One region of the Chromobacterium sp. Ag138 genome, then DNA from elsewhere that is predicted to be linked to it. Evidence: predicted binding sites of a transcription regulator. Region 1 holds the regulator's gene; each other region holds the start of a gene.
What was found. Region 1 encodes FliA, which starts transcription of late flagellar genes. Its sites were predicted from a motif close to GCTAAAGNTNNNNNNNNNNCNGCCGATAAT; they were not measured.

Region 1 (9,822 bases):
ATGGAGCGCAGATGGCATTTCTTGGTGGTGATCAGCGGAAAACCGTCCGCCAGATCGAAGCGCATCTGGTAGCCGAACACCGAGCGGGTGCCGGTTCCGGTGCGGTCTGCCTTGTCATGTCCATGTTCCAGCACATGGCGCATCAGGTCGAGGTACTGTTGCATGTGGGCGATTCCGTCAATAATCAGATTATTGTACCGCTAGCGGCGCTGCCGCGCGAGGCGCGGGGCTGGCCGAGACCGGCCGGCATACGCTACCATTCAGTTTAAAATCAAGACAAAAGCATTTATCTAAAGCGAGCCCATGGCAGAAGATTCCGACCTCGAACGCACCGAACCCGCGTCGCCCAAACGGCTGTCGATGGCTCGGGAAGATGGCAACATCCCCCGATCGCGGGAGCTGTCGACCTTCGCCGTCACCATGACCGGGGTCGCGTTGCTGATGGTGATGGGCGGCAAACTGGGACGCTTCCTCGGCGATACCATGCATCGCCTGCTGTCCTTCGACCAGGCGACGGTGCAGAACGCCGAGCCGGCGCTGGTGCGATTCAAGGAAAGCCTGTTCGGAGCATTATGGGAATTGATGCCGTTTTTTGGCGGCCTGGCCTTGGTCGCGATTTTCACCCCCACCCTGATCGGCGGCTGGAATCTCACATTCAAGGCGCTGGAACCCAATTTCGGCAAGATGAACCCTCTGTCTGGAGTCAAACGGCTGTTTTCCCTGAACGCCGTCACCGAGGGCGTGAAGGCGATACTGAAGAGCTTGCTGATCGGCGGCATCGCCACCTGGTATATCTGGAAGGAGCGCGGCGACATCATTGGCCTGCTGTCGATGCCCCTGGAGGCCGGCATCCTGAAGATGACCGACCTGATCATCCACACCTTTTTCATCGTCACCGCCGCGATGTTGCTGCTGGTAGCGATAGACGTGCCCTACCAATTGTGGAGCTATTACAAGAAATTGCGGATGACCAAGGAAGAGGTCAAGCAAGAATACAAGGAAATGGACGGCTCGCCGGAAGTGAAAGGCCGCATCCGCCAACTGCAGCGCGAGGCCGCGCGCAAGCGGATGATGCAAGAAGTGCCCAAAGCCAATGTGATTGTCACCAACCCGACCCACTTCGCGGTGGCGCTGAAGTACGACGACACCATGCGCGCGCCGCAAGTGGTGGCCAAAGGCTCGCTGAAACTGGCGGAAAAGATCATCGACACCGGCAAGGACAGCCGCGTGCCCATCATGCGCTCTCCTCCTTTCGCCCGGGCGCTGTACTTCCATGGGGAGCTGGGCCAGGATATACCGGCCCAGTTGTACGCGGCGGCGGCCCAGGTGCTGGCCTATGTGTTTCAGCTGCAGCAATACCAATCGGTCGGCGGCGTCGCTCCGACCTTCCCGGATCAACTGGACGTGCCCGACGAGCTTGACCCGTACAGCAAACGTCAGCAAGATTCGGCGCCAGAAGAAAGCCGATAAGCCAGCATGGACTCCATCCTACAAATCCTCAAGCGCTTGAAGATCTCCCAGCTCGCCGGGCCCGTGCTCATCATCCTGATCCTGATGATGATGGTGCTGCCGCTGCCGCCGATGCTGCTGGACATTTTCTTCACCTTCAACATCGCGGTGTCGGTGATCGTGCTGTTGGTGGGCATCAATGTGCGCAAGCCGCTGGACTTCTCGTCCTTCCCCTCGGTGCTGCTGATCACCACCATGCTGCGGCTGTCGCTCAACGTCGCCTCCAGCCGGGTGGTGCTGCTGGAGGGCCATACCGGCCCCGACGCCGCCGGCAAGGTGATCGAATCGTTCTCCCACTTCCTGGTGGGCGGCAACGTCGCCATCGGCATCGTGGTATTCATCATCATCACCATCATCAACTTCGTGGTGATCACCAAGGGCGCGGGCCGGATCGCCGAAGTGTCCGCCCGCTTCACCCTGGACGCGATGCCCGGCAAGCAGATGGCGATCGACGCCGACCTCAACGCCGGCCTGATCGGCGAGGACGACGCCCGCAAGCGCCGCGTCACCATCGCGGAGGAGGCCAACTTCTTCGGCGCGATGGACGGCGCGTCCAAATACGTGCGCGGTGACGCGATGGCCGGCATCCTGATCATCCTGATCAACGTGATCGGCGGCCTGATCGTCGGCGTGGTCCAGCACGACCTGCCGGTGGGACAGGCCGCGGAAACCTACACCCTGCTGAGCATTGGCGACGGTCTGGTCGCCCAGATTCCGGCGCTGATCATCTCCACCGCGGCCGGTATCGTGGTGACCCGCGTCGGCACCGACCAGGACATGTCGGAGCAGTTCCTCGGCCAGCTGTTCACCAAGCCGCAGGTGCTGTACATCACTTCAGCGGTGATCGGCATGATCGGCCTGATTCCCAACATGCCGCATTTTTCCTTCCTGCTGATCGCCGGCTCGCTGCTGGCGCTGGCCCGATCGATGGAAAAACGCAAGCGCCAGCAGCAAGCCCAAGAACTGCAAGCCGCAGCCCAACCGGCCGCCCTGCCGGAACAGCAGGCGGCCGAAGTGGGCTGGCATGACGTCCAACACGTTGACCAGTTGGGCATGGAAGTCGGCTATCGGCTGATCCCGCTGGTGGACCGCACCCAGGACGGCGAGCTGCTGCGCCGCATCCGCGGCATCCGCAAGAAGATCGCGCAGGACCTGGGCTTTCTGGTGCCGCCGGTCCACATCCGCGACAACCTGGAAATCAAGCCCAACGCCTACCGCATCCTGCTGAAGGGCGTGGAGCTGGGCAAGGGCGAGGCCTTCATCGGCCAGTTCCTGGCCATCAACCCGGGCATGGTGAGCAAGGAGATCGCCGGCGCGGCCACCACCGATCCCGCCTTCGGCCTGCCGGCGGTGTGGATAGACGCCGGCAAGCGCGAAGAGGCGCAGAGCCTGGGCTATACCGTGGTGGACGCCAGCACCGTGGTGGCCACCCACATCTCCAATCTGCTGCAGACCCACTCCGCCGAGCTGCTGGGCCGCGAAGAGGTCCAGGCGCTGATCGACCACCAGGCCAAGGAATCGCCGAAACTGATCGAAGACCTGGTGCCCAAGGTGGTGCCGGTGAGCATACTGCAGAAGGTGCTGCAACAGCTGCTGTCGGAAGGCATACACATCCGCGACTTCCGCACCATCGTCGAAACTCTGGCCGACCACGTGCCTCAAAATCAGGACGTCGACGAGCTGACCAGCGCCGTGCGCACCGCGCTGTCGCGGGTGATCGTCCAGCAGCTGTTCCCAGGCGAGGCCGAGCTGCCGCTGATGACGCTGGAGCCGCAGCTGGAAAACGTGCTGATGCAGGCGGTGCAATCGAAAGCCGGCGGCGGGCTGGAGCCGGGGCTGGCGGAGAATCTGCTGTCAAGCGCGGCCCAGCAGACCGAGCAGGTGGAAATCCAGGGATACAATCCGGTGCTGCTGACCGCGCCGGGCCTGCGGCCGCTGCTCGCGCGTTTCCTGCGCCGGGCATTGCCGCAATTGCGTGTGATTTCGCATAATGAGATTCCGGACAATAAATCCATTCGTATAATTGCGGTAATCGGCGGCAGCAAGGGCTAAAGGCTAATCCATAATGGTGGTGAAAAAGTTCTTCGGGAAAACCACTCGAGACGCACTCAGACAAGTTCGCGAAGAACTGGGGGCGGACGCCCTGATTTTGTCCAATCGCCCGACGATGGGCGGCGGCGTGGAAATCATGGCGGTGGCCGACGCGGACGTCGCCAACCTGGCCAGCACGCTGTCCACCTCCAGCAGCAAGCATCCGCCGCGCAACGCGCCGCCGGCGGTCAACCGGCCGCAGCAACCGGCGCCGATTCCCCAAGCCAACGGCAGCGCGATGAACCGCGCCATCGCCCGCACCTACGCGATGCCGGTGGAGCCGCTGGAAAGCCCGGCCCCGCCGCGGCTGGAGGCGCGGATGGAGCCGACCTTCACTCCGCCGCGGCCCATCGCCCAACAGCCCGTGACGCAGCCGGCCATTCAGCCGGCGCCGCAGTCTCCCCCGCGCGCCGCGGCCCGGCCGTCCGCGCCGGAGCCCGCCGCGCCGCCGGCCAATGGCGAGGAGCAGGAACAGATGGCCCAGGAACTCAGGCAGATCGGCGACGAAATCAAACTGCTCAGAAGCCTGCTGCAAAGCCAGCTGGCCAGCTTCGCCTGGTCGGACATGGAGGGCAAGGCGCCCAACCGGCTGGAGCTGTTCAAGCACCTGCTGGCCATGGGTTTTTCCGCCCAGCTGATCCGCCAGCTGATCGAGAAGATGCCGGCGCAGTACCAGGCCGAGGTCGCGGTGAAATGGGCGCGCTCGGCGCTGGCTCACAATCTGAAATGCGCGGACGCCGACCGCGAGGTGATGGATCGCGGCGGCATCTTCGCGCTGGTCGGCCCCACCGGCGTCGGCAAGACCACCACCGTCGCCAAGCTGGCCGCCCGCGCGACGATGCGCTTCGGCGCCCAGCACGTGGCGCTGATCACCACCGACAGCTACCGGATCGGCGCGCAGGACCAGCTGCGCATCTACGGCAAGATCCTGGGCGTGCCGGTGTTCTCCATCCAGAACGAGGGCGACCTGCAACTGACGCTGGCCGACCTGTCCAACCGCCACATCGTGTTCATCGACACCGTGGGCATGGGCCAGCGCGACGCGCGCGTGCTGGCGCAGATAGACATGCTGCGCACCGCCGGCCGGCCGATCGAGCGGCTGCTGCTGCTGGCCGCCAACACCGACGGCCACACGCTGGAGGATGTGGTGAAGCGCTACCGCGGCGACGGCCTGTCCGGCTGCATCCTGTCCAAGATAGACGAGGCGGTGGCCCAGGGCCCCAGCCTGGATGTGATCATCCGCAACCGGCTCAAGCTCTACTATGTCACCAACGGCCAGCGGGTGCCGGAAGACCTGCACTCGGCCAACGCCGCCTTCCTGGTCGACCGCGCGATGCGCGCGCAGCAGATCGCCTCCCCGTTCGCGCTGCAGGCCGATGAAATGTCCATCATGCAGGCGGCTCAGGCCGGATGGCTATGAACGCGATGCAGGACCAGGCCGCCAGCCTCCGCCTGCTCGCCGCCCAGCGGCAGCGCGCGCCCAGCTTCGCCTTCATCGGCTCAGAACACTCCGGCACCAGCACCGTGGTGACCGAGCTGGCGCTGGGCCTCGCCTACGCCGGCCTGCGCCCCATCATGGTGGACTGCTGCCTGGGCCAGGTGCAAACCCGCCGCCTGGGCGTGCCCTCCACCGCCACGCTGGAAAGCCAGGTGGTCAGCGTTGGCGGTCTGGACGAGATGATGGTGGTGTCGCGGCAAGGCGTTCAGTTGATCAATCTCTATGCGCAGCCCGAGCAACGCGCGCTATTCTCCACCCAGCTGTGGCTGCGGCTGGGCAGCGAATTCGGCGCGCAGGAGCGGGACGCGTCGGCGCTGCTGATCGACGCGCCCGACCCGGTGCGCGACCCGATCCCGGCCAGCGTGGCCGACAACCTGGTCTTGGTGCTGACGCCGGCAGCCGATTCGCTGACCGCCGCCTACGCTAATATCAAGCGCCTGGCGAGCCGTTACGGCCGCCAGCGCTTCAACGTGCTGATCAACCGCGCGCGGCATCTGGAAGAGGCCCACGAGCTGTTCACCCGGCTGTCGGCGGTCACCAGCGAATTCCTGACTGTTTCGCTGCGCTGGGTGGGCTTCGTGCCGCAGGACAACGCGGTGCGCCGCAGCCAGACGCTGCGCCGGCCGCTGATGGAGGCGTTCCCGGACAGCGAGGCGGCGATGGCCTTCTCGCAACTGTCGGCGGTGCTGCCGCAGTGGGACGCGCCGGAAACCAGCCGCGACAGTACCGGATACATGGACTTGCTGATTGCCGCCTCGCGCGATTGGGCCGAGGCAGATGGAGCCAAACCCTTATGACCTTTCCGTCCTTCCGCCGATCGGGCTATGCCGCAGCAGCCCCCAGCGTCGAGATCGACGTAGAGGCCTATACCCCGCTGGTGCGCAAGCTGGCCAGCATCATGATCGCCCGGCTGCCGGCGTCGGTGGAGCTGGGCGACCTGATCCAGGTCGGCATGATCGGCCTGATCGAGGCCGCCCGCCAGTTCGATCCCGCCCAGGGCGTGCAGTTCGAGACTTTCGCCAGCCAGCGCATCCGCGGCGCGATGCTGGACGAACTCAGGCGCGAGGACTGGCTGCCGCGCCAGGCGCGCCGCAACTCCCGCCAGATAGAGGAGGCGATCTCCAAGCTGGAACAGCGGCTGGGCCGCTCCCCGCTGGAATCGGAAATCGCAGCGGAAATGGGCATTGAGCTGGAGCAGTACCAGGAGATGCTTGGCGATTGCAAGGGCACCACGCTGCTGCATTTCGAGGACTTCGGCGGCGGCGACGACGAAAGCAGCCACAATCCGGTGACCAATGTCGCCGACGAGGATTCGCCCGACCCGCTGGCCGCCTTCTCCGACGACAGTTTCCGCCGGCAGCTGATCAGCGCGATCAAGTTCCTGCCCGAGCGCGACCAGTTGGTGATGGCGCTGTACTACGAACAAGAGCTGAATCTGAAGGAAATCGGCGCGGTGCTCGGCGTCACCGAATCCCGCGTCTGCCAACTGCACAGCCAGGCCATCGCCCGTCTGCGCGCAAAATTGAAAGACTGGCTGTAAGGGAAGGCCCGGTGACGGGTCTCAGACCAGATCGATAACGGAACCTTTTTGTGGACAAGATCAGTCTTATCGCCATTGTAATGGGCTTGACCGCCATCATCGCCGGCCAGGCCATCGAAGGGGGCAGCATCGGCTCGCTGATGCAGCTGACCGCCTTCATGATCGTCATCGGCGGCACTACCAGCGCGGTGATGCTGCAAAGCACGCCCAAACAGTTCATGGCCGGGCTGCGCATGCTGCGCTGGATATTCCGCCCCCCCAACTTCGACCACGAAAAAATGATCCGCGAAGTCATCAACTGGAGCCAGACCTCGCGCAAGGGCGGCCTGTTGGCGCTGGAAGGCCTGATCGCCACCCAGCGCGATCCGTTCACCAAGAAAGCGATGCAGATGCTGGTGGACGGCACCGAGCCGGACACGCTGCGCGCGGTGATGGAAGTGGAAATCAGCATGTTCGAACACGCCCGCAAGCAGGCAGCCCGCATCTGGGAGTCGGCCGGCGGCTACGCGCCGACCATGGGCATTCTGGGCGCGGTGCTGGGCCTGATCCACGTGATGGAAAACCTGTCCGACCCGACCAAGCTGGGCGGCGGCATCGCCGTGGCCTTCGTCGCCACCGTCTACGGCGTCGGCTCGGCCAACCTGTTTTTCCTACCCATGGCCAACAAGCTCAAACACCTGGTGGCGTCCGAGGTGGCGATGAAGGAGCTGGTGGTCGAGGGTGTGGTGGCGATCGCCAACGGCGAGAACCCGCGCATCATCGAAAGCCGGCTGCGCGGCTATCTGGCGATGCACGAGTAATCCCTCTTGATTTTAAAAAAAGAGCAGGCGTCACCGCCCGCTCCTTTCTCATCTACATCGTCACCAGATCCCTATCCGGCTTGCGCAGCTCGCTCTCCAGCAGCTTGTAGTAATCGAGATCGAAAGCCGGTTCGCCCTCCAGCGCGCCGCCATTGCGGCGGCTGCCCAGATAGCACCAGCGGTCGAACAGGTGTTCCACCACATCGCCGCACACCTCGTCGCGCTCCGCCACCGCCACCGCGCCCTCGAACGGCCATGGCTTGACCTTGAGCCGCTGCAGCGCCGCCAGCAACCTGGCGTTATGGCTGTCGGCGCCCTCGTCGCCGACGCAGGCGCCGCGGCAGCGGCGGATCCGGTAGGCGGCGCAAGGGGCGCCCTTGCGGCTGGTCACCTGCTCCACCCCCAGCACCGACTGGCACAGCCCCTGGGCCAGCGCGATCTGGGCCAGCGCCTTCCGCGCCTCGCGCGCATGGCGGAACAAGCCGTAGAGATCGGCGGTGCGGGTGAAATCGATGTCGCGGGCGGATACCGGGACCGGCCGCGAAAAAGCGTCGTCGCCGGCTTGCAGCTGCAGCGTGCACACCTCGCCCATCATCCTGGCCCGCGGGTTATGGACCGGCTGCAAGCGGCCAAGCCACTGCAGCTCCAGCAAACGCGCGCCGAACTCGCTCAAGCTTTCGCGCCACTCCACCCTCGCCACCGGCTCGTCTATCCGCACCTCATGGCTCTTGTGCCCGGGCTTGCGTTCGGCGAAGTGGCCCAGCGCCTTGCGGTACAGATTGGTCGCGCGGCCGACATACAACGCGCGGCCATCCTCGCCGAACATCGCGTAGACGCCGGCCGAGTCCGGCATCTCCTCCAGTTGCTGCTGCAGCTCAGCCGGCAGGCTGGACAACTCAGCCGGCTGCGACAGCAGCTGCGCCGCCTCATGCGCCACCTTGTCCTCGCCCAGTTCCGCGCCGGCGACCTGGATGAAGCGGTAAACCGCCTCGGCGTCGGCCAGCGCGCGGTGGCGCTCCGGCATTTCTATGCCATGGCGGGCGATCAGGCTGTCCAGGCTGTGCTTGAAATACTGAGGATACAGCCGGCGCGACAGCTTGACCGTGCACAGCGCGCGCGCCTGGAAGCGCAGGCCGTGGCGGCGGAATTCGTTCCTGAGGAAGCCATAGTCGAAGCGGGCGTTGTGCGCCAGCAGCAGGCGGCCGCGCAGCGTGGCCAGCAACTCGTCGGCCAGTTCGGCGAACGGCGGCGCGCCGGCCACCATCTCGTTGCTGATGCCGGTCATGTTCTCGATGAAGGGCGGAATGGGCTGGCCAGGATTGACCAGCCAGGACAGGCGCTCGACGCGTTCGCCGTCTATCAGCACCACGCCGACTTCGGTGATGCGGTCGCGCGCGATGTTGCCGCCGGTGGTTTCCAGGTCGATGATGGCGCAAGGCTGCGCAAACAGGGTATTCAATCTCGCTTCGCTTTCGTGTCTTGCGGCCACGCCGACAACATGTCAAGTGGATGAAAATGTTGGCCCGCCGCGACAGGGACAGCTGCCGAGTTTACCGGCTTTGCAAAAAAAATCCTACGAAGTGTTGACAGAGAAAACCCCTCTCTGTAATATCCGGTCTCTCGCAAGACACAACGTCTCGCGAAACAGTGCACCCGTAGCTCAGTTGGATAGAGTATCTGGCTACGAACCAGAGGGTCGGGCGTTCGAATCGCTCCGGGTGCACCAAAAATCAGCGTCCCTATAGTTTAGCGGTTAGAACACCGCCCTTTCACGGCGGTAGCCGGGGTTCGATTCCCCGTGGGGACGCCAGGATTCAGAAAAAAGCCTCGCATGAAGATGCGGGGCTTTTTTCATTCCATCAGCCAATCCCCCAATATGCCGCCGCGTCATTTGCATTGCCATTTTTCTTCGCACAACAAAAATGACATGGAGATATCCTGTTCTTCCTGATATCCATACAAGAACAGGCCCGCCGTGCATTCCGCGAAAACTCCACCCTACCCCAAGCTGCTATCCGCCCTGCTGCTTTTCTCCGCCTGGCCAGCCCTGGCCGACACGCCGCCGACCGACTCTCTGGAGCGCGTGACCGTCACCGGCTCGCGCATCGCCCGCTCCGCCAAGGAAGGTCCGACCAGCGTCACCGTCATCAGCGGCGACGACATCGAAAAGCAGGGCTACACCAACGTCTACGACGCCCTGAACAACTTGACGCAGAATACCGGCTTCACCCAGGGCGCCGACTTCGGCAACACCTTCACGCCGGCCGCCAACGCCATCAGCCTGCGCGGCCTGGGGCCCAACCACACGCTGACGCTGATCAACGGCCGCCGCATGGCCGACTACCCGATCGCTTACGAGGGCGAGGTCAACTTCGTCAATCTGG
Region 2 (9,822 bases), 1.0 Mb from region 1:
GCTTCAGCGTGCGCAGGTGGTGATCGTAGCCGCCGGACTCCAGGAACGCGCCCAGGGTCTCGGCCAGCACCGCCGGCTGCGCCACCGACGAGGCGAACTTCAGCTTGCGCAACGCCGCGCCGAAGCGGCCGCCCTCCATCCAGCCGATGCGGAAATCCGGCGCCAGCGTCTTGGTGTAGCTGGCGCAGACGATGATCCAGCCATCGTTGTCGAAGGACTTCACCGCCGGCGCCAGCGTGTCGGAAAACTGCAGCTCGGCGTACAGCGCGTCCTCGATCAGCGGCACCTTGTGCTGGTTGACCAGCCGGGCCAGCCGTTTCTTGTTTTCCAGCGGCATGCAGCAGCCCAGCGGATTGTGGACGTTGGGCATGGCCACCAGCGCCTGGATGCGCCCCTCGGCCAGCAGCACCTCCACCGCGTCTATCGACAGCCCGGTCTGCGGGTCGGTGGGAATCTCCACCGCCTTCAGCCCCAGGCTGGCCAGCAGCGGCAGCAGGTTGAAATAGGTGGGCGACTCCAGGCCCACCGCGTCGCCGTGGCGGGTGACCGCGCGCAGCGCCAGCTGCAGCGCCTCCATGCAGCCATGGGTGAGGATGATGTCGTCCGGCTGCAGCGTCATGCCCAGGTCCATGCCGCGGCGGGCGATCTGGGTGCGCAGCTTCTCCGGGCCGGGCGGCAGCGCGTAGGTGCTGACCATGCCGGGCTGGCGGCGCAGGATCTGGCCCATCAGCCGCGCCAGCTTGTTGCCGGGATAGAAATCGCCGCCGCGCGGGCAGGCCAGGGCCAGATCGATGAAACCCTCGCTCTGCTGCGCTTGCAGCACGGTGCCGATCAGGTCCAGCACCGCGTGCTTGGTCGGCGAGGCCGGGCTGCTCTGAGTGCCGGCCTGCCTGGCCGGCGACGGCAGCCGCGCGCGCACGTAATAGCCGGATTGCGGCCGCGCCTCGATCAGGCCGCGGTCTTCCAGCACGCGGTAGGCGCTGACCACGGTGTTCAGGCTGAGCTGGCGATTGTGCGCGGTGCGCCGCACCGACGGCAGCCGCGACCCCGGCGGCAGCGTGCCGCGGCTGATCGCCAGCGACAGGTCGTCTGCCAATTGCTGGTAAAGGGTGGAGGCGCTGTTCTGCATCGTCGGCTTTCGGCGGGGGAGAAGTACAGCGCTCATCATAGTGGATGGTGACAGTGGCTGAAAAGATCAATCTGTAACCAGATCAATAATGAATTTTTGAATCTGTATCCATAAGGATGGTCCGCATAGCATGTCGAGGTGGGCAAGGGCTTGTCGCCGCTTGCCGTTTCGCCGGAGAACCGCCATGCCAGAATTCGCCTTGCTGTCCTATATCGCCCTGATGTCCATCACCCCGGGCCCCAACAACCTGATGCTGGCCTCGTCCGGCGTCAATTTCGGCTTCCGCCGCACGGTGCCGCACATGCTGGGCATCAGCCTGGGCTGCGCGCTGCAGGTGTTCATCGTCGCCATGCTGCTGGCGCAGATGCTGGGCTGGCTCAGCGCCTGGCGGCTGCCGCTGGCGGTGGCCGGCTGCGTCTATTTGCTGTGGCTGTCATGGCAGATCGCCCGCTCCGGCCAGCCCGAGGCGCGCGAGCAGGCGCGGCCGCTCGGCTTCGTCGGCGCCGCCTTGTTCCAGTGGCTGAATCCCAAGGCCTGGGTGATGGTGCTGAACGCGTCCATCCTGTTCATGCCGGCAGGCGAAGGCGGCCGCTGGCTGGCGGCTTCGCTGCTGGCGCTGGCCTTCGCGGTAGTCAATCTGCCCTGCATCAGCGTGTGGGCCTGGAGCGGCGAAAAGCTGCGGCGCTGGCTGGCGGCGCCGCGCGCCTTGCTGCTTTACAACCTGACGATGGGCGCGCTGATGGCCGTCACCGCGCTCTGGCTGCTCTATGACGAACTGACGCCGGCGCTCGCCCCGATGGCATGATGTCCTTTTTTGGCAGGCGCTTGTCCGCTTGCGGCCTTATTTCCTGGCGCTGTCGGCCTTACGATGCTGTCCATATCCACACCGCCGGGAGAGGCGAAATGAAAAAGACCGCATTGCTGGTAATCGATGTGCAGGAATCCTTCCGTCACCGCCCGTTCTGGACCGAGCAGGACTTGCCGGCCTACCGGGAAGCGCAACAGGCGCTGATCGCCGGCGCTCAGGCGCGCGGCGTGCCGGTGATCAACATCCTGCACGAAGCGGGCGCGGACGGTCCGTTTTCCGCGGCTTCCGGCCTGGTGCGGCCGCTGGACTGGATGACGCATCAGCCTGCGGCTACCTTCGTCAAGCACGTGCACAACGCGCTGACCGATTCCGGCCTGCAGAGCTGGCTGATCAAGCATGGCATCCAGAAGCTGGTCATTTCCGGCATCCGCACCGAGCAGTGCTGCGAAACCACCACCCGCGTGGGGTCCGACCTGGGTTACGAGGTGGACTTCGTCACCGAGGCGACGCTGACCTTCCCGATGACCCATGCCGGCAGCGGCGTGGTTTACAGCGCCGCCGACATCCGCGCCCGCACCGAGCTGGTGCTGGCCGGGCGTTTCGCCGCCATCGTCACGGTCGAGGAGGCGCTGCGGCGGATGGAGGACTGATTGGCCGGCCCGCGCGGCGTCCGGGCGCATCGCGCCAAACGCCGCGCGGGCGGCGAGGGTTGCATGAAGGCCGCCGGCGCTTGCCGCTTGAGACCGGCATGTCATAAGGTGTCGTCATTGGATTTGTCTGAATAAGGAGAACGCATGTCGCAACATCTAGCGGACATTCCGCCTGATGGCCTGCCCGCATATCGGCTGCTGACCGGGCCGGACGATTCGGCCTTTTGCAAGCGGGTCAGCGAAGCGCTGGCGCTGGGCTACCGGCTGTACGGCTCGCCGGCCGCCACTTTCAACGGCGAGCGGGTGATCGTCGCGCAGGCGGTGTTGTGGCCGGGGAGCGATCATGCCGCTGGCTGACATGATGCAGGCGCTGGCCATCGTGCTGGTCTGGGGCGTGAATTTCGTGGTGATCAAATGGGGCGTGGCCGGCGTGCCGCCGCTGTTGCTGGGCGCGCTGCGCTTCGCGCTGGTGGCGCTGCCGGCGGTGTTCATCGTCAAGCGGCCGGCGCTGCCGTGGCGTTACCTGGCGCTGTATGGGCTGACGGTAGGGGTGGGGCAGTTCGGCTGCCTGTTCACCGCGATCAAGCTCGGCATGCCGGCCGGCCTCGCCTCGGTGGTGCTGCAGTCGCAAGCTTTCTTCACCTTGTTGCTGGCCCGGGTCTTCCTGGGCGAGCGCTGGCAGGCCAGCCAATTGGCGGGGTTGGCGCTGGCCTTGGGCGGCCTGGCGCTGATAGGCATGGGCAAGGGCGGCAATATGACGGCGCTGGGTTTCGGCCTGACCATCGCCGCGGCCACCAGTTGGGCGGCATCCAACATCGTGGTGCGCGCGATCGGCCGCGACGGCTTCAAAGTGGAGCCGCTGGGGCTGGTGATCTGGTCCAGCCTGGTTCCGCCGATTCCTTTCCTGCTGCTGTCGTGGCAGATAGAAGGCGGCGAGCGCATCGCGGCGGCGCTGCGCGGCTTCGACGGGCAGTCGCTGTTCGCCGTCGCCTACCTGGCCTTCGTGGCCACCATGTTCGGCTATGGCTTGTGGAGCCGCCTGCTGGCGCGGCACGCCGCGGCCAAGGTGGCGCCGTTCTCCCTGCTGGTGCCGGTGGTGGGGCTGCTGGCTTCGCACTGGCTGCTGGGCGAGAGCCTGACCGCCGCGCAATTGGCAGGCAGCGCGCTGCTGATGGCCGGATTGCTGGCGACGGTGTTCGGCGGCAGGCTGCTGGCCTTGGCCGCTTCCTGGAGAACCAGCCGTGCGTGACGTTTATTTCGTGCTGTCGCCCAATGTCCTGCTGCTGGATCTGGCCGGGCCGGCCGACGCTTTCCGCCTGGCGGGGCTGCAGGGCGCAGATTTTCGCCTGCATTACGTAGGCGCGTCGGAAGCGGTGGGCACTTCGCTGGGCCTGCCGCTGGGCGGCCTGGCGCCGTTGCCGGACGCGCTGCAGGAGGGGGCGGTAGTGGTAGTGCCGGGATCGACGCCGTCCATCGAGGCCTATGCCCGGCCGGAGGCGAGGCGCATCGTCGCCTGGCTGGCCGAGCGCCGGCGCCAGCCGGGCGTCCGCTGGGCCGGCGTCTGCTCCGGCAGCCTGCTGCTGGCGGAGGCCGGGGTGTTCGACGGCCGGGCCTGCACCAGCCACCATACGCTGCTGGAGCGGCTGCGCGCGCTGGCGCCGGCGACCCGGGTGCAGGAAAACCGGGTCTTCGTCGCCGACGGCCCCTGCTACAGCAGCGCCGGCATCACCGCCGGCATCGATCTGGCGCTGCATCTGATCGCCGACTTGGCCGACCCCGCGATCGCCCGCGCGGTGGCGCGCGAGATGGTGGTGTATTTCCGCCGCTCGCCGCAGGACCCGGAGCTGTCGCCATGGCTGGCCTGGCGCAACCACCTGCACCCGGCGCTGCACCGGGCCCAGGACTTGATCTGCGCCGACCCGGTGCGGGACTGGCCGCTGGACGAGCTGGCGGCCAAGGTCCACGTCAGCGCGCGCCATCTGTCCCGGCTGTTCCGCGACCAGGCCGGCGTTTCGGCGCACGATTACCACCGCGCATTGCGGCTGGCGCTGGCCCAGCAGTGGCGTTCGGCCGGCCTGGGCAAGGAGAAGGCGGCGCTGTCGGCTGGTTTTTCCTCGGCCAGGCAGATGAGCCGGGCCGCCGCCGCGCATGACTGAGAGGCCGCGCATGCCGTCCGCTTCTCAAGTTTCATCAGTTATTGCCGATGTTTCAGGTTGACGAGCTCCGGGAATGGTTCATACCATTCCATCAACACCTATCGGTAATTGCCATGAATACAGTCCGTCGTACGTCTCGCCTCGCCTTGTTCGCCCTGGTGGCCGGTTTGACCGCCTGCGCCACGCCCGCCCCGCAGACATCCGCGATGTCCGCGCCGATGCCGATGAAGGAGAGCGGCTCGGTGCCGTCGGGCGTCGGTTATGTCGGCTCCGGCGACGAGACGGCCAGCGGCGAGGAGGTGAGGGTCGTGGTCAAGGAGGTCAATCCCTTCCAGCCCATCGTCGTCCGCGTGACCGGCTCCGGCGCCGCGCCCTACACCAACAGCCTGACGCCGTCGCAGCGCAAGCTGCTGGCGATGCGGGCCGCCCGGCTGGACGCCTTCCGCGCGATCGCGGAACAGGTGCAGGGCATGAAGCTGGTCGGCAACAGCTCGGTGTCCAATATGATCGCCAACAGCGATAGCTTCCGCACCTATGTCGACGCCTATCTGCGCGGCGTCACCATCGTCTCCACCGTGATGAAGCCGGACGGCACCAGCGAGGCGGTGGCCGAGATCACGCTGGACCAGGAGTTCTACAAGCAATTCCGCCACTCGATGGAAAAGACCGGCAGCGTGATGCAGGCGTCCAAGGAAACCGGCGCCGCCGGCGCCCTCTGTCCGGAAGCCAATTGCGGCGCCACCAAGATCGTGCCGGCCCCGGCGGCCGCGCCGGCGCCCGCCGTCATGACCGTTTCGCCAGCCCGCTACAGCAACAATTTCTACGTGACCCAGTAATGACGCGAATCGCTATCCGTGCCGCCGCCCTTGCGGCGGCATTTGTTTTGTCGGGCCCGTCGCACGCTGAAATCCTGACAGCCGAGGGCGTGGCGCCGCTGGACAACGGGCCGGTCGCCGCGCGGGAGATGGCGATGCAGGACGCGTTGAAGCTGCTCTCCATCCGGCAGGGCGCGCGCATCGAGTCGACGCAGCTGGTCGATGCCGGCCGGCAGGGCGAATCCAGCACGCTGAGGGCCTTGTCCCCGGTGCAGGGCGCGGTGCGGGTCGTCAACGAGTACGCGCAGGGCAAGCTTTACCACGTCAAGGTCGAGGTGGACACCGGCCCGGCCAAGGCCTCGCAGGCTCCCGCGGCGGAGCGGCGCGGTGATCCGTCCTGCCAGATGCCGGTGGGCCGGTCGCTGAGGCGCAAGCTGGTGACCACGTATTTCGACGTCGCGCATCCGGCCGACGCGTCCGATATGCCGGACCTGGCCACCGCGCTGCCGACTGAGTTGGCGCGCAGGCTGGTGCACAACAGCATGCTGGTGGTGAAGGACGCCAATACCGTCTCGGTGCTGGCCGACAGCCGCGTTTCCGAGCCGGATGCCGGCTGGCAGGTCGCCAGCCAGCTGGGGCAGCGGGAGAACGTCCAATTCGTGGTGGCGGGCCGGGTGTTGTCCACCTCGGTGATGGACAAAGGCGTGCGCAGGTCCTTGTTCGAATCCAACAATACCAGCCAGCAGGGAGCGTTCTACAACGGCCCCTTCGCCGGCATGTTCGGCGCCGGCGTCAAGTATGTGCCCACGCAGCGGCAGTTCGATCTGGAGTTCTGGATATACGACGGGCTGACCGGCTCGCTGATCGCCAAGGATAGGGTCAGCGGCATCGTCAACTCGAAAGGGCCGGTGATTCCGACCATGCCGCAGCCCTTCGCCTCCGTCGCGTTCTGGCAGAGCGACTACGGCAGGCAGGTGGACAGGTGGCTGGACAACGTGTCGGACCGCATCGAGAGCGTGATCTCCTGCATTCCGTTCTCCGCGCGCGTGGTGAGGCTGGAGGGCAAGCGCGTCTACATCAACGCCGGCCTGCTGGACGGCATGGCGGTGGGCGACAAGCTGCTGCTGTACAAGCGCTCGAGCGGGCAGCCGCTGCGCGATCTGATTTCCGGCCGGGAGCTGGGCATGCCGGAGAGCCTGAACGGCGATGTGACCCTGACCCAGGTGCAGCCCAATTTCTCCATAGGCGTGGCGCAGGGAGGCGCCCGCGTGGCGGAGGGGGATTACGTCCGCTTCGGAACGGCGCGCTGATGGCGGTTTTTTCTGCTCAAAGTTCCGCTGTTTGCAATTTATTTTTGTATTGATAAGTATTATCAGCTGGTGTTACGGTGCATCCCGCACTTCGCTTTTCGTCTCAATCGAACGGGGGATACACCTTGAAACAGCAACTGATGTTGGCCGCCGCGCTGGCGGCCGTGGCCGGCCCCGCGCTGGCGGAGGACCTGGTGGTCTACAGCGCGCGCGGAGAGCAACTGCTCAAGCCCATCGTCGACGCCTACAAGAAGGAGACCGGCGTCAACGTCAAGCTGGTGTCCGACAAGGAAGGCCCGCTGATGGAGCGTCTGCGCGCCGAGGGCCGCAACCGCCCGGCCGACCTGCTGCTGACGGTGGATGCCGGCAATCTGTGGCAGGCCGAGCGCATGGGGCTGCTGAAGGCGGTCAAGTCGCCGGTGCTGGACGCCAACATTCCCGCCCACCTGCGCGATCCGGCCAACCAGTGGTACGGCTTGTCCATCCGCGCCCGCACCATCTTCTACAACACCCAGAAGGTGAAGCCGTCCCAGCTGTCCAGCTATGCCGATCTGGCCGATCCCAAGTGGAAGGGCAAGCTCTGCCTGCGCACCTCCAAGAAGGTGTACAACCAGTCGCTGGTGGGCATGATGCTGGCCGAGATGGGCCCGGCCAAGACCGAGCAGGTGGTCAAGGGCTGGGTGGGTAATCTGGCCGCCGCGCCGTTCCCCGACGACACCAAGATGCTGGAGGCCATCGCCGCCGGCCAGTGCGAGGTGGGCATCGCCAACACCTACTACTACGGCCGGATGATGGAGAAGTCGCCTAAGCTGCCGGTCGGCATCTTCTGGGCCGACCAGGCCGGCAAGGGCGCCCATGTCAACATCTCCGGCGCCGGCGTCACCCGCCATGCCCGGAATGAGAAGGGCGCGGTGAAATTCCTGGAGTGGCTGAGCTCGGAAAAGGCGCAGAACATGTTCGCCGACGTCAATCTGGAATTCCCGGTCAATCCCAAGGTGAAGCCCGACGCCCGCGTGGCGGCCTGGGGCGATTTCAAGCACAACTACATCAACGTCTCCAATGCCGGCGCCCGGCAGGCCGAGGCGGTCAAGCTGATGGACCGCGCCGGCTACAAGTAAGCCGCCGCGATTTGTGTTGAACCGGGCCCGCCGTCCTGACGATGCGTGCCCGCCGCCGTTGGATCGCATCGCATGCCGTTTACCGTTTCGCGCTGGCGCGCGTCCGCCGCCGCCGCCAGCCTGCTTACCCTGATTCCGCTGGCGGTGATCGCCCTGGGCCTGTTGGAGCCGGATGCCGAAGTGTGGCGCCATCTGGCGGAGCACGCGCTGCCGGAGCTGCTGCGCAACACCGCCGTCTTGCTGCTGGGCGTCGGCGCCGGGGTGCTGTTGCTGGGCGTGCCGCTGGCCTGGCTGACCGCGGTGCATGACTTTCCCGGGCGGCGGTTTTTCTCCTGGGCGCTGATGTTGCCGTTGGCGATGCCTGCCTATGTGATGGCGTTTTCCCAGTTGGGCCTGTTCGATTTCACCGGGCCGTTCCAGAGCTGGCTGCGCGAGGCCTTCGGCAGCTCGTCCTGGGTGCCGGACATCCGCTCGACGCCTGGCGTGGTGGCGGTGCTGTCGCTGGCTTTCTACCCCTATGTCTACCTGCTGGCGCGCAACGCGTTCGCCGGCATGGGCCGGCGCGCGCTCGAAGTCGGGCAGTCGATGGGCCTGTCGCCGCTGGCCGGTTTCTTCAAGGTGGCGCTGCCGATGGCCCGGCCCTGGATCGCGGGCGGCCTCGGCCTGGCGCTGATGGAGACGCTGGCCGATTTCGGCACCGTCGCCATCTTCAATTTCGACGCCTTCACCTCGGCCATCTACAAGGCCTGGTTCAGCCTGTTCTCCTTGCCCGCCGCCAAGCAACTGGCGTCCTTGCTGGTCTTGCTGGTGTTCGTTCTGCTATGGCTGGAGCAGCGCGCACGCGGCCAGCGCGGCTATGCCCAGGCGGGCAGGGCGGCGCCGTTGCCGCGCATCCGCCTGGCCGGCGCGCGCGGCTGGCTGGCCTGCGTCTTCTGCGCGCTGGCGCTGTCGCTGGCCTTCGTCTTGCCCTTCGGCCAGATCCTGGTTTGGGCGGCCAGCCATCTGGCCAGCGATCTGGACGCCGATCTGCTCGACAGCCTGAAGAGTTCGCTGTCGCTGGCGGCGATGGCGGCGCTGCTGGTGCCGGCCATCGCCCTGTGCCTGGCTTTCGCCGGCCGGCGCGATCCGGGCAGCCGGCCCTGGATCCGGCTGGCCACGCTGGGTTACGCGGTGCCGGGCACCGTGCTGGCGGTGGGCGTGTTCGCGCCGGTGGCGGCGCTGGACAATCTGCTGCTCGAGCATTTCGGCCGCTGGCTGCCGGAAGGCGCGTCCGCCGTGTTCAAGGGCACGCTGCTGGTCTTGATGCTGGCCTACGCGTCTCGCTTCCTGGCGGTGGCTCATTCGGCGCTGGACGCGGCGATGCAGCGGATCAGCCGCAGCCAGGAAGAGGCGGCGAACAGCCTGGGCGTCCATGGCGGACGGCTGTTGCTCCGTCTGCACCTGCCGCTGCTCAAGGGCGGCCTCTTCACCGCGATGCTGATGGTGTTCGTCGACGCGATGAAGGAGATGCCGATCACGCTGATGACCCGGCCCTTCGGCTGGGACACGCTGGCGGTGCGCATTTTCAATCTGACCAGCGAGGGCGAGTGGCAGCGCGCGGCCTTGCCCTCGGTGGCCATCGTGCTGGCCGGCCTGTTGCCGGTCTTGCTGCTGTCGCGGCAGAAGCCTGGAGTGTGAGATGGACAAGACGCTTGAATTCGACGCGGTAAGCCTGGCTTTCGCCGGCAAGCCGGTGCTGGACGGCATGAGCTTCGCGCTGGAGGGGGGCGAGATCGCCTGCCTGCTGGGCGGCTCCGGCTGCGGCAAGACCACCGCGCTGCGCTGCATCGCCGGCTT
Region 3 (9,822 bases), 1.8 Mb from region 1:
CAGGGAAGCCCATCGTGCTGGAAATGGACGACTGGCTGCCAGGCTTGCCGCCAAGCAATCCGATGTATGAGGACAATTACCAGTACATCGAAAACATCAACTGGCTGATGCCGCAGTGCCAGCTGGTGACGGTGAGCACCGAGCGGATGGCCGAGAAGGTCAGGCCGATCAATCCGCGGGTGGCGGTGTTGCGCAATGCGGTGAGCCGGCATCGCGTCGTCGAGCCGATGCCGGCGCAGGACGGGCTGGTGGTGATCGGCTTTGCTGGCACCAGCACCCACGCCAAGGATCTGAGCATGATCGCGCCGGCCCTGTCGCGCATCTACAGCTACTATGCCGGTCTGGTCAAATTCGTGTTCTGGGGCGATGTGCCCCAGGCGATGGTCGGCCGCAAGGGCGTGCGTTTCGTGCCGGATTCCGTGATGTACCACGAGTATTTCGGCCAATTGGCATCCTTGCGTCTGGATATCGCCTTGGCCCCCTTGAGCCGCGACGATTTCAACGATTGCAAGTCCAATATCAAGTGGTTGGACTATTCCATCGTCGGCGCGGCATCAGTGGTGTCCGATGCGCCGCCATACGAGGATTTGAAGGGAACGGGCCTGGCCAGGGTGGTCGAAAACAAGCCGGATGCCTGGTTCGACGCCATTTCCGAACTGATCGAGAACGAGGTCGAACGCAAGGAGATGGCCAAGCGCGCTCGCGAGCAGGCCATCGGCCCGAACACGTTGGAAAGCGTGATCGGCGACTATCTGGACGCGTGGAACAGCGTGCTGCCGCAAGAGTTGCGCCAGACCATGCCGATGAAGCTTGGCAAGCCGTTCCTTGGGCGCAGCAGCAACAACGACCAGAGCAGCCAGCTCAATTACATGCGCTGGCTGAAGAACCATAACTTCCGCGAGGTGCATGCCGAGCAATTGGCCGAACGGATGATGACCGTGTGGCAAAACCGGCCGCTGTTCAACCTGATCGTGCTGGCCCCCAAGGAAAAGCAGGCGCTGTTGGGGCACTCGATCACCGCGATGGAAAAGCAGCTGTATCCGCATTGGCGTCTGTTGGTGGTGGCGGATTGGGACGCGCCCGATCCGATATTTTCCAGCAGCGGCCAATTGGGCTGGGCGCGGGTGCCGGGCATGGACGACGCCAATGCGGTGGCCGCGGCGATCAACAGCTATATAGCAGACCGGCAAGCCGACTGGACCTGGCTGCTGCCGGCCGGGTTCCGGCTGCAACCGCAGACCTTGGTGCGCATGGGAGAGGAGATACACCAACATCCGGATAAGGTCATGGTGTATTGCGACAGCGATATCGTATCGCCGATGGGCGAGCGGTTCCTGCCGGCGTTCCGTCCGGACTTCTCCCCTGAATACTTGCGGTCGATGGATTACATCAGCCATGCCGGAGCCTTTGCCACCCAGGCCCTGATCCGGATCGGCGGCGTCCAGCCTTATCCGGAAGCCTACAGCTACGATCTGGCTTTGCGGTTGTTGGAAAACTATGGCCCGTCGATGGCGGGGCATATCGATGACATGCTGCTGTCTTTGCCCTGGGTCGATCCCGAGTTTGATCATCTTGGCCATGCTTCGCGGCAGGTGGCGCTGGAAAACCATGGCCAGCGTTGCGGCTACCCGGTGGCGGTCAGGCCGGGGCTGGTGACGGGAACCTACCATTATGAATACCAGCTGCAAGGCGAGCCGCTGGTTTCGATCGTGATTCCGAACCGGGACAAGCTGGAGTTGCTCGAGCCCTGCATCGAGGGGCTGTTCAACAAGACCGACTACCAGAATTTCGAACTGCTGGTGGTGGACAACCGGTCGGAGCAGCCTGAAACGCTGGAGTACTATCAGGATCTGCAACAGCGTCATCCGGACCGGGTGCGGATTCTGCCCTACGACGCGCCGTTCAATTTCTCAGCGCAATGCAATATGGGGGTGGCCCAGTCTCGCGGCGAATACGTGCTGCTGCTCAACAACGACACCGAAGTCGTGTTGGGCAACTGGCTGACTCGCATGCTGGCGACCGCGCAGCAACCGGGCGTGGGCGCGGTGGGCGCACGCCTGTTGTATCCGGAAATCGGCCAGGTGCAGCACGCCGGCATCGTGCTTGGCATGCCTGGCGCCTTGTTCGCGGTGGCGGCGCACGCGTTCGAGTCGCAGGACATCAATCTGCCAGGCTATATGAACCGCGCGCAGACGATGCAGAATTACTCCGCGGTGACCGCCGCCTGCTTATTGATCTCCAAAGCCGCTTACCAGCAGGTGGGCGGAATGGATGAGACCAATTTTCAGGTCTGGTTCAACGACGTCGATTTCTGCGTCAAGGTGCAGCAAGCCGGATGGCGCAATGTCTACAATCCTTACGTGGTGATGTACCACCACCATGGCAAGACGATCAAGAAAGTGACCCGCGACCCACGGGTGGCCTTGGAGGCCACGGTGCGCGAGCACGACGAAATGTTCACGGTCCTGGAGCGCTGGCTGCCGCTGCTCAAGCGCGATCCGGGCTATAACCGCCATTTGTCGCTGCGCACCCGAAAAATGGAGCCGGATGCCGACCGCCATGCCTCATGGGACCCATCGATTCCCGGCCGGAAACGGGTATTGGGCATGCCGGTGCCGGGCGGCAGCGGAGAATACCGTCTCAGCATGCCGTTGTCGGTGCTGCAAGAGAAAGGCAAGCTGGATGGAGAGATTTTGCAGCCGATGCGCGGGCTGCCCTCCATCGTTGAACTGGCCCGTCTGGCGCCTGATACCTTGCTCATGCATACCGCGATTACCGACGAGCTCCAGTTCGCCATGCAGAATTACCGCCGCTTCCTGCCGCAATTGCGGATCGTGTTCGGCATCGACGACATGGTGGGCGGCTTGCCGTTGAAGAGCGATTTGTACGATCTGTGGAAGTGGCAATTCCCGGATGCCAAGCAGCGCTTGCGCCAGTCGTTGAAGCATTGCGACGCGCTGGTGGTCTCCACCGAGCCATTGCAGCATTTCTGCAAGGGCATGATAGACCGGATCGAGGTGATACCGAACCGGCTGCGCAAGAGCATCTGGCAACAGCTGAAGTCTGAGCGCCGAGCGGGCGATAAACCGCGAGTGGGCTGGGTCGGCGCGTCACAGCACCGCGGCGATCTTGAATTGCTGCTGGAGGTGATGAAACAGACCCATCAAGAGGTGGATTGGGTCCTGATGGGCATGACGCTGCCGCAGTTCAAACCCTATGTGAAGGAGTTCCACCAGCCGGTGCCGTTCTCGCAGTATCCGGAGAAGATGGCCTCCCTCAATCTGGATCTGGCGGTGGCGCCATTGGAGGTCAATCCCTTCAACGAGGCCAAGAGCAATCTGCGGCTGCTGGAGTATGGCGTGCTGGGCTGGCCGGTGGTGTGCACCGACATCTACCCCTACCAGAGCAACCAGGCGCCGGTTTGCCGCGTGCCCAACCGCGCCGAGGCCTGGGTGGAGGCGATACGCGCGCGTGTCCACGATCTGGATGCGCTGGCGAAGGAGGGAGACCGTTTGCGGGCCTGGGTCGGACGCGACTACTGGCTGGACGATCACCACGAGGATTGGCTGCGCGTGCTGCACGGCTGACCTATTCGGCAGACCCAGGGCTACCGGCCGCTCCGTCTAAATGGATGGAGGTGGCCGGTTTTTCATTCCAACTGATCCTAGAATATGAGTTGTTTATTGCTTGTAAGAATGATTAGCACCGCTCATTTTTGGTAATAATACCGTTTTCATAACAAATTCCTCCTGTCGGCCGATCTTGTCTTCAACAGGCAAGAAAATTCGATGGCCCTGTGGGCCGATAAGGGGAATGAAATGGCAATTACCGTCAACACCAACCTGTCCTCGCTGCAGGCGCAACTGAACCTCAACAACTCCAGCATGGGTCTGAACCAGTCGCTGCAGCGTCTGTCTTCCGGCTTTCGCATCAACAGCGGCAAAGACGATGCCGCCGGTTTGGCCATCTCCCAGACCCTGACCTCCGCCATCCGCGGCAACAACCAAGCGATGCGCAACGCCAACGACGGCGTGTCCGTCGGCCAGACCGCGGAAGGCGCGATGGGCCAGATCGCCAACAACCTGCAGCGCATCCGCGAAATCGCGGTGCAGGCGTCCAACGGCGGCGTCAGCGACAAGAACCGTTCGCAGCTGCAGAACGAAGTCGACCAGCTGACCCAGGAAATCTCCCGCACCATTCAGACCACCGAGTTCAACGGCACCAAGCTGCTGGCCGGCGGCGCCACGCTGACCTTCCAGGTTGGCTCCAAGGGCGCGGCGGATAACCAGATCAACATCCAGACCGTGGATTTGACCCAGTCGACCCCGAATACCCTTTCCGGCTCCACCGCAGACCTGACCAAGGCCGCTGCCGACGCCAAGACTGCGGCGACTGCCGCGGACACGGCATATCAAGCCGTTGTCGATGCGACTACCGGTAATCCGAAGCCTGGCGTGACCCAGGCGACTGCCGACGAAATGAAGCGCAAGTCGCTGAATGCGCAAAAATCCTATCTGGATCTCGATCTCGCCGCCAAGGGCAAGGCGGTGGACGATGCCGACAAAGCTTGGCAGGCGGCGGATGCCGCAGGCAAGGCGGCTGCCAAGACAGCGCTGGATAATGCCCGGACGGCGATGGATACCGCCAAGGATGCCCAGACCACGTTCAGCAACGCCAATCCGGCTATCGGCGCCAGCGGCGGCCTGCATTCCTTCAATGCTAATCTGTTGGCGGTGAAAACCGTGGATGTGACCTCGCAGGATGGCGCGGCCAAGGCGCTGAACCTGTTGGACGAAGACATCGCCAAGATTTCGGACATGCGTTCCACCTTCGGCTCGGTGATGAACCGCTTCGACGCGGTGGTGGCCAACCTGGGCAACTACACCCAGAACCTGACCGCGGCCAACAGCCGCATCATGGACGTCGACTTCGCGTCGGAAACCGCCAACCTGACCAAGGGCCAGATTCTGCAGCAGGCCGGCGGCTCCATCCTGAAGCAGGCCAACTCGTTGCCTCAGGCCGCGTTGTCCCTGTTGCAATAACAAAGGCGAAGGCGACCGGGTTGCTTAAATGGCCTGGTCGCCAAGCGGATGCGTAGGAAAGATCGAACAGGAGCGGCAGGATGAGATAAGCGGGATTTTGGTGTTGATGGCGTGTCAAGTGTGAAAATTCACACCTTCACCATAAAGTTCGGAATGCGCTAGCCGATAAGCAGTGTAAGCAAGCCTCTTTGCCCACACTGAGTATCAGGAGAGTCATCATGGCCATTACCGTCAACACCAACGTATCCTCGCTGCAAGCGCAGCTAAACCTGAACCATTCGGAGATGGCGCTGACCAAGTCGCTGCAACGTCTGTCCTCTGGCTTGCGCATCAACAGCGCCAAGGACGACGCGGCCGGTCTGGCGATTTCGCAGACGCTGACGGCTGCGATCCGCGGCAACAACCAAGCGGTCAACAACGCCAACGACGGCATTTCCGTCGGGCAAACCGCTGAAGGCGCGCTGGGTCAGATCGCCAACAACCTGCAGCGTATCCGTGAAATCGCGGTTCAGTCCGCCAACGGCTCGGTCAGCAACACTAACCGTTCGCAGCTGCAAAACGAAGTGGACCAGCTGACTCAGGAAATTTCGCGTATCGTTCAGACCACGCAGTTCAACGGCACCCAGTTGCTGTCCGGTGGCGGCAGCCTGACCTTCCAGGTAGGCTCTTCCGGCGCGGCCAATAACCAGGTGTCGATCTCCTCGGTGGACTTGACCTCCGGTGGCGTGCTGTGTAGCTACAACTCCTCGCTGAGCGCTACCGGCACCATCAGCGTGACGACGCAGTCCGGCGCGTCCGGCGTGCTGTCGGCTCTGGATTCGGATATCGCGGAAATTTCGACCGTGCGTTCCACTTGGGGTGCGGTGCAGAACCGGTTTGACGCTGTCGTGGCGAACCTGCAAAACTACGTGCAAAACCTGACTGCAGCCAACAGCCGCATCGTGGATGTGGACTTTGCGTCGGAAACGGCTAACCTGACTAAGAACCAGATTCTGCAGCAGGCGGGTGCTTCCATCCTGAAACAAGCGAATACCCTGCCCCAAGCAGCCCTGACTTTGCTGCAGTAACAGTAGTAGACTGATGGTATAGCCAGTCGCAGCTCCGGTTGGGCAGCCGGAGCTGCGGTCACGAGGAGCGTGATCATGCAAATCCCTTCCATCTTATCGCCTTCCGTCCCGACGGCATCCGCTCCAGTACAGCGTCAGCAACTGGTCGAGCTGGCGCAAGCTCCTGCGACTGATCAAAGCCAGCCGGTGTTGGCGGACACGACCCAAGCTGTTGCCGCGGTTGGGCAGAACCAGCAGCAACAAGCGACGGGGGATTCGGAGCAAAAACAGCAATCTTTGACCAAGCAGCTGGAAGATTCGGTCAAGCAGTTGAACAACACGGCTTCGTTGTATAACAGCTCCTTGCTGTTCTCTGTCGACAAGGAGACTGGCGCCACTGTGGTCAAGGTCGTCGACAAAGAGAACAACAAGGTTATTCGTCAGATTCCGTCCGAAGAAGCATTGCGCATCGCCAAGGCGATAGGCGACTTCAAGGGCCTTTTGCTGAAGGACAAAGCCTGATCCCTTTGTCCTGATGCGGCTAAACATGGGGATGACATGGCAGCCATTACCAGTTCCGTGGGTGCATTGGATGTACAAGGCATTGTCAGCCAATTGATGTCGATAGAGCGCAGGCCGCTCAATGAAAGCCTGCAGCGCGCTGATCAATACAACACCCAGCTCAGTACCGTGGGCAAGCTCAGCTCTTCGCTATCCGCTTTGCAGACGGCGTTGACTGGTTTGTCGTCTGGCCGCTTTTTGCAGGTGTTCAAGGCCACTGTCAGCGATGCTTCGATGGGGTCGGTTTCTACGACCAGCGGAGGCAGTTCCGGCACCTATCAGGTGAATGTCGACAACTTGGCGACGAGCCGCCAGTTGGTGTTCGATCATGTCGGAGCTTTGAGTCCTACGGACACGAAACCGAATATCAAGGACCCGAAGGAGAAGATCGACTCAGCGCCGGATTCCATTTCCTTTCTGGTTAATGGCAAGACGCAGACAGTCACTTTGCGAAGCAAGCCTGACGAGGCCGTGTCTTTGCAGACCATCAACGACAAGATCAATGCCGCTGGCATCGGGGTGAACGCCTCAATCGTTCAGAACAACGGCACGTACAAATTGGTGCTGAATTCAGTGGAATCCGGTACCGACAATCAATTCAAGATCGTCAGCGGTACGGGGAGCAGCGATTCTGGCAAGCCAGGCGGCTCCATGCTGGCCGGCCTGTCGCAAACCGACACGGCTGCCACCGAGTCTCAGGACGCGGCCGATGCCAAACTGACAGTGAATGGCGTGGCCATCACCGCCGGCAGCAACAAGGTGACCAGCGCGGTGCCGGGGGTGGAGATTGACCTCTATAAAAAAGGCTCGTTCACGGTTTCGATGTCGCCGGACAGCGCAGGCGTGTCCAAGAATCTGCAGTCGTTCATCGATGCCTACAACCAGATCGTCAGCGATGTCAAGGCCGCGCGTAGTGGCGCGATGAAGGGCAATGCTTCGATCCTGGATATCCAGAACAAGCTGCAACAGGTGTTGTCTACTCCTGTCGCAGGCGTTGATCCGGTCAATTCATTCGCCTATTTGTCGCAGGCAGGCATTTCGCTGCAAAAAGACGGCACATTGAAGTTGGATCAGACCGCGTTCAATGACGCGATGAAAAAAGACAAGCAGGCGGTGACGAATCTGTTTGGCAATTCCGCGAACACTGGCTTTGCCCAGAGGTTCAACACTGCTATCAATGGCATGCTGGATCCCAAAGGCGTGATTGAAACCAGTAAGGCGACAATCAAGTCGAAGGCGAGCACGGAAACCCAGCTGCAGAGTTCGTTGCAGTCCAGGCTGGACTCGAAGCAGGCGCAGTTGGTCAGGCAATATACGGCTTTGAACAAGACATTGGCAGAGATGCAGTCAGGCTCCGCGAGCTTGTTCAACCTGATTTCCAGCAGGTAAAGTTGCAGGCCGGACGGCGAGGGGCTGTCCGGTTGTTTCAGAAATGATGGTGAGCCATGCTGAATTCCCGAATGCTCAAGCAGTTTAATCAGGCATATGCTAACGATGCCTTGAAAGCTGCCGTTTATGGCGCTAGTCCCGTGGGCATTGTCGTGATGCTTTATGAAGGGGCGATCAAGGCGCTGCATGCCGCAGGCACGGCCATAGATAATGGCCGTTTCGATGAGAAGGCCAGAATGATCACCAAGACGGTTGATATTCTGGAGGGCTTGAGGATCGCTTTGGATTTGGAGCAAGGCTCGGAAGCGTCTGCCAACCTCAATGATTTGTACCTTTACATGAAGTTGAGGTTGGCGAAAGCCAGCTTGAAGAACGACAAGGACATTCTGGCGGAAGTTCGAAACTTGCTGGAGACCATTCTTCCCGCTTGGCAGCAGGTCGATCGGGCCAGCTCCGCGCAAACTGCGGATGCCGTAAGGCCGGCGGGGGGCTAGTTTCAAGGATGAAGCCGAAAGCCAAGAACGCCGCATTGGCCAGTCTGATTGAAGAGCTGGAGCCGTTGACCAGGCAACTGCTGGAGGCTGCGAATCTGCGTGATCGTCCGCGTTTTTCCCAGCTCTATGGCCAGAGCGAAGCCAGTGTGCAGCGCTTGCTGAAGGAGCTGGAGCAAGGGGGGCGCGATAGCTTGAGCGAAGAGCAAAGGGAGACCTTGCGCAGAGTGCTTATCGTCAGAGAGGAAACTCAATTGCAATTGTCGGGTTGGGCCCATCAGGTCAAAGATGAGCTGCGCTCCTTGACTCAGAGCTCCAAGCTTCATCGTCAGTACAAGGGCTGAGTGGCCGGCGAGTTTTCACGCCTGGTTTTGGCTTGGGTTGCGCCATATTTCACCATACACTTAAGTCAGTGCGGATTTCTTCCTGGGGGCAACTTCCATGTCCGGCGCCTTCTTCCCTTATCTGATGGTCTTGTTATGGCTCGTGCTGGCGGCGGCGGTTGTCTATGTGTACAGCCGGCTGCAGAGACTGGAAAGCAAGCGCGACAGCGTCACCTCTCTGTATCTGGATCAGCTGCAGCAGCAGATCAGCGCTTTGCAGCGCGATGTCTCCCGTCTGCAATCGAGAGCGGAGAGCCGCAATCAGGGCGATCCCGGACTGAGCCCGTATAATCAGGCGATAGAAATGATCCGCCAGGGCCTGACCGCCTCCGAAGTCGCTTCGCGTTGCGGCATCTCCCGCAGCGAGGCGGAATTGATCGTATCCCTTTACCGCAACAGTCCGACTTCATGATTCCATCGCTGCCCACCAACCTTCCCGTCAGCACGCAGGGATCGGCGCCAACCGCCAATCAGCCGAGGACTTCGATAGACGGCTCCCGGCTGCTGGAGGCGCTCAGCCAGCCGTCCAAGCTGCCGTCGTTGATGGTGGGAGAGCTGCTGACCGCTAAGGTGGCCGATCAGCTGGGCAATAATCAGCTGGCGGTGCTGATCAAGAACGCGCTGTTCACGCTCAGCCTCCCGCAAGGTGCCAACCCTTCCGGGGATACCCTCAATCTGCGGGTGGTGTCGCTGCAGCCATCGCTGACCTTTGCCTTGCTGGACAGCGGCAAGGATGGTGCCGCCGCCGCGCCGCAGGACGGTTCGGTCGCGGTCAAGCTCAGCCAGGCGTCGCGTTACCTGACCGCGCTGCTTACGTCTTCCGAGTCCGCAACGCCGGATGCGGCAGGCGCCTCCGCACGGGCTGCCGGCAAGCCCTTGCAGCTGGATGTTGCCCAGCAGCAGCCTGCCC

Region 2: the regulator FliA is predicted to act here: its motif matches at 4,766-4,795, upstream of ACY3GB_RS23130 (LPP20 family lipoprotein).
Region 3: the regulator FliA is predicted to act here: its motif matches at 5,183-5,212, upstream of ACY3GB_RS10120 (flagellin N-terminal helical domain-containing protein).

Annotation. Positions count from the first base shown of each region.
Region 1 covers NZ_JBUPWA010000001.1:3,963,790-3,973,611, reverse strand. Annotated here, with positions in the region: gene ACY3GB_RS18660 (thymidylate synthase) at 1-164, opposite strand, end outside; gene flhB (flagellar biosynthesis protein FlhB) at 304-1,470, shown strand; gene flhA (flagellar biosynthesis protein FlhA) at 1,477-3,561, shown strand; gene flhF (flagellar biosynthesis protein FlhF) at 3,575-5,020, shown strand; gene ACY3GB_RS18640 (MinD/ParA family ATP-binding protein) at 5,017-5,895, shown strand; gene ACY3GB_RS18635 (RNA polymerase sigma factor FliA) at 5,892-6,638, shown strand; gene ACY3GB_RS18630 (flagellar motor protein) at 6,689-7,438, shown strand; gene ACY3GB_RS18625 (exonuclease domain-containing protein) at 7,491-8,897, opposite strand; tRNA gene ACY3GB_RS18620 (tRNA-Arg) at 9,088-9,164, shown strand; tRNA gene ACY3GB_RS18615 (tRNA-Glu) at 9,174-9,248, shown strand; partial or broken gene ACY3GB_RS18610 (TonB-dependent receptor plug domain-containing protein) at 9,414-9,822, shown strand, end outside.
Region 2 covers NZ_JBUPWA010000001.1:4,986,785-4,996,606, forward strand. Annotated here, with positions in the region: gene ACY3GB_RS23100 (aminotransferase-like domain-containing protein) at 1-1,129, opposite strand, end outside; gene ACY3GB_RS23105 (LysE family translocator) at 1,314-1,934, shown strand; gene ACY3GB_RS23110 (isochorismatase family protein) at 2,033-2,587, shown strand; gene ACY3GB_RS23115 (DUF1737 domain-containing protein) at 2,732-2,944, shown strand; gene ACY3GB_RS23120 (EamA family transporter) at 2,931-3,836, shown strand; gene ACY3GB_RS23125 (GlxA family transcriptional regulator) at 3,829-4,743, shown strand; gene ACY3GB_RS23130 (LPP20 family lipoprotein) at 4,857-5,579, shown strand; gene ACY3GB_RS23135 (flagellar assembly protein T N-terminal domain-containing protein) at 5,579-6,868, shown strand; gene ACY3GB_RS23140 (extracellular solute-binding protein) at 6,994-7,986, shown strand; gene ACY3GB_RS23145 (ABC transporter permease) at 8,059-9,663, shown strand; gene ACY3GB_RS23150 (ABC transporter ATP-binding protein) at 9,665-9,822, shown strand, end outside.
Region 3 covers NZ_JBUPWA010000001.1:2,192,845-2,202,666, reverse strand. Annotated here, with positions in the region: gene ACY3GB_RS10130 (glycosyltransferase) at 1-3,587, shown strand, start outside; gene ACY3GB_RS10125 (flagellin N-terminal helical domain-containing protein) at 3,819-5,042, shown strand; gene ACY3GB_RS10120 (flagellin N-terminal helical domain-containing protein) at 5,261-6,109, shown strand; gene ACY3GB_RS10115 (flagellar protein FlaG) at 6,185-6,610, shown strand; gene fliD (flagellar filament capping protein FliD) at 6,647-8,038, shown strand; gene fliS (flagellar export chaperone FliS) at 8,095-8,532, shown strand; gene ACY3GB_RS10100 (flagellar protein FliT) at 8,541-8,873, shown strand; gene ACY3GB_RS10095 (DUF2802 domain-containing protein) at 8,971-9,324, shown strand; gene fliK (flagellar hook-length control protein FliK) at 9,321-9,822, shown strand, end outside.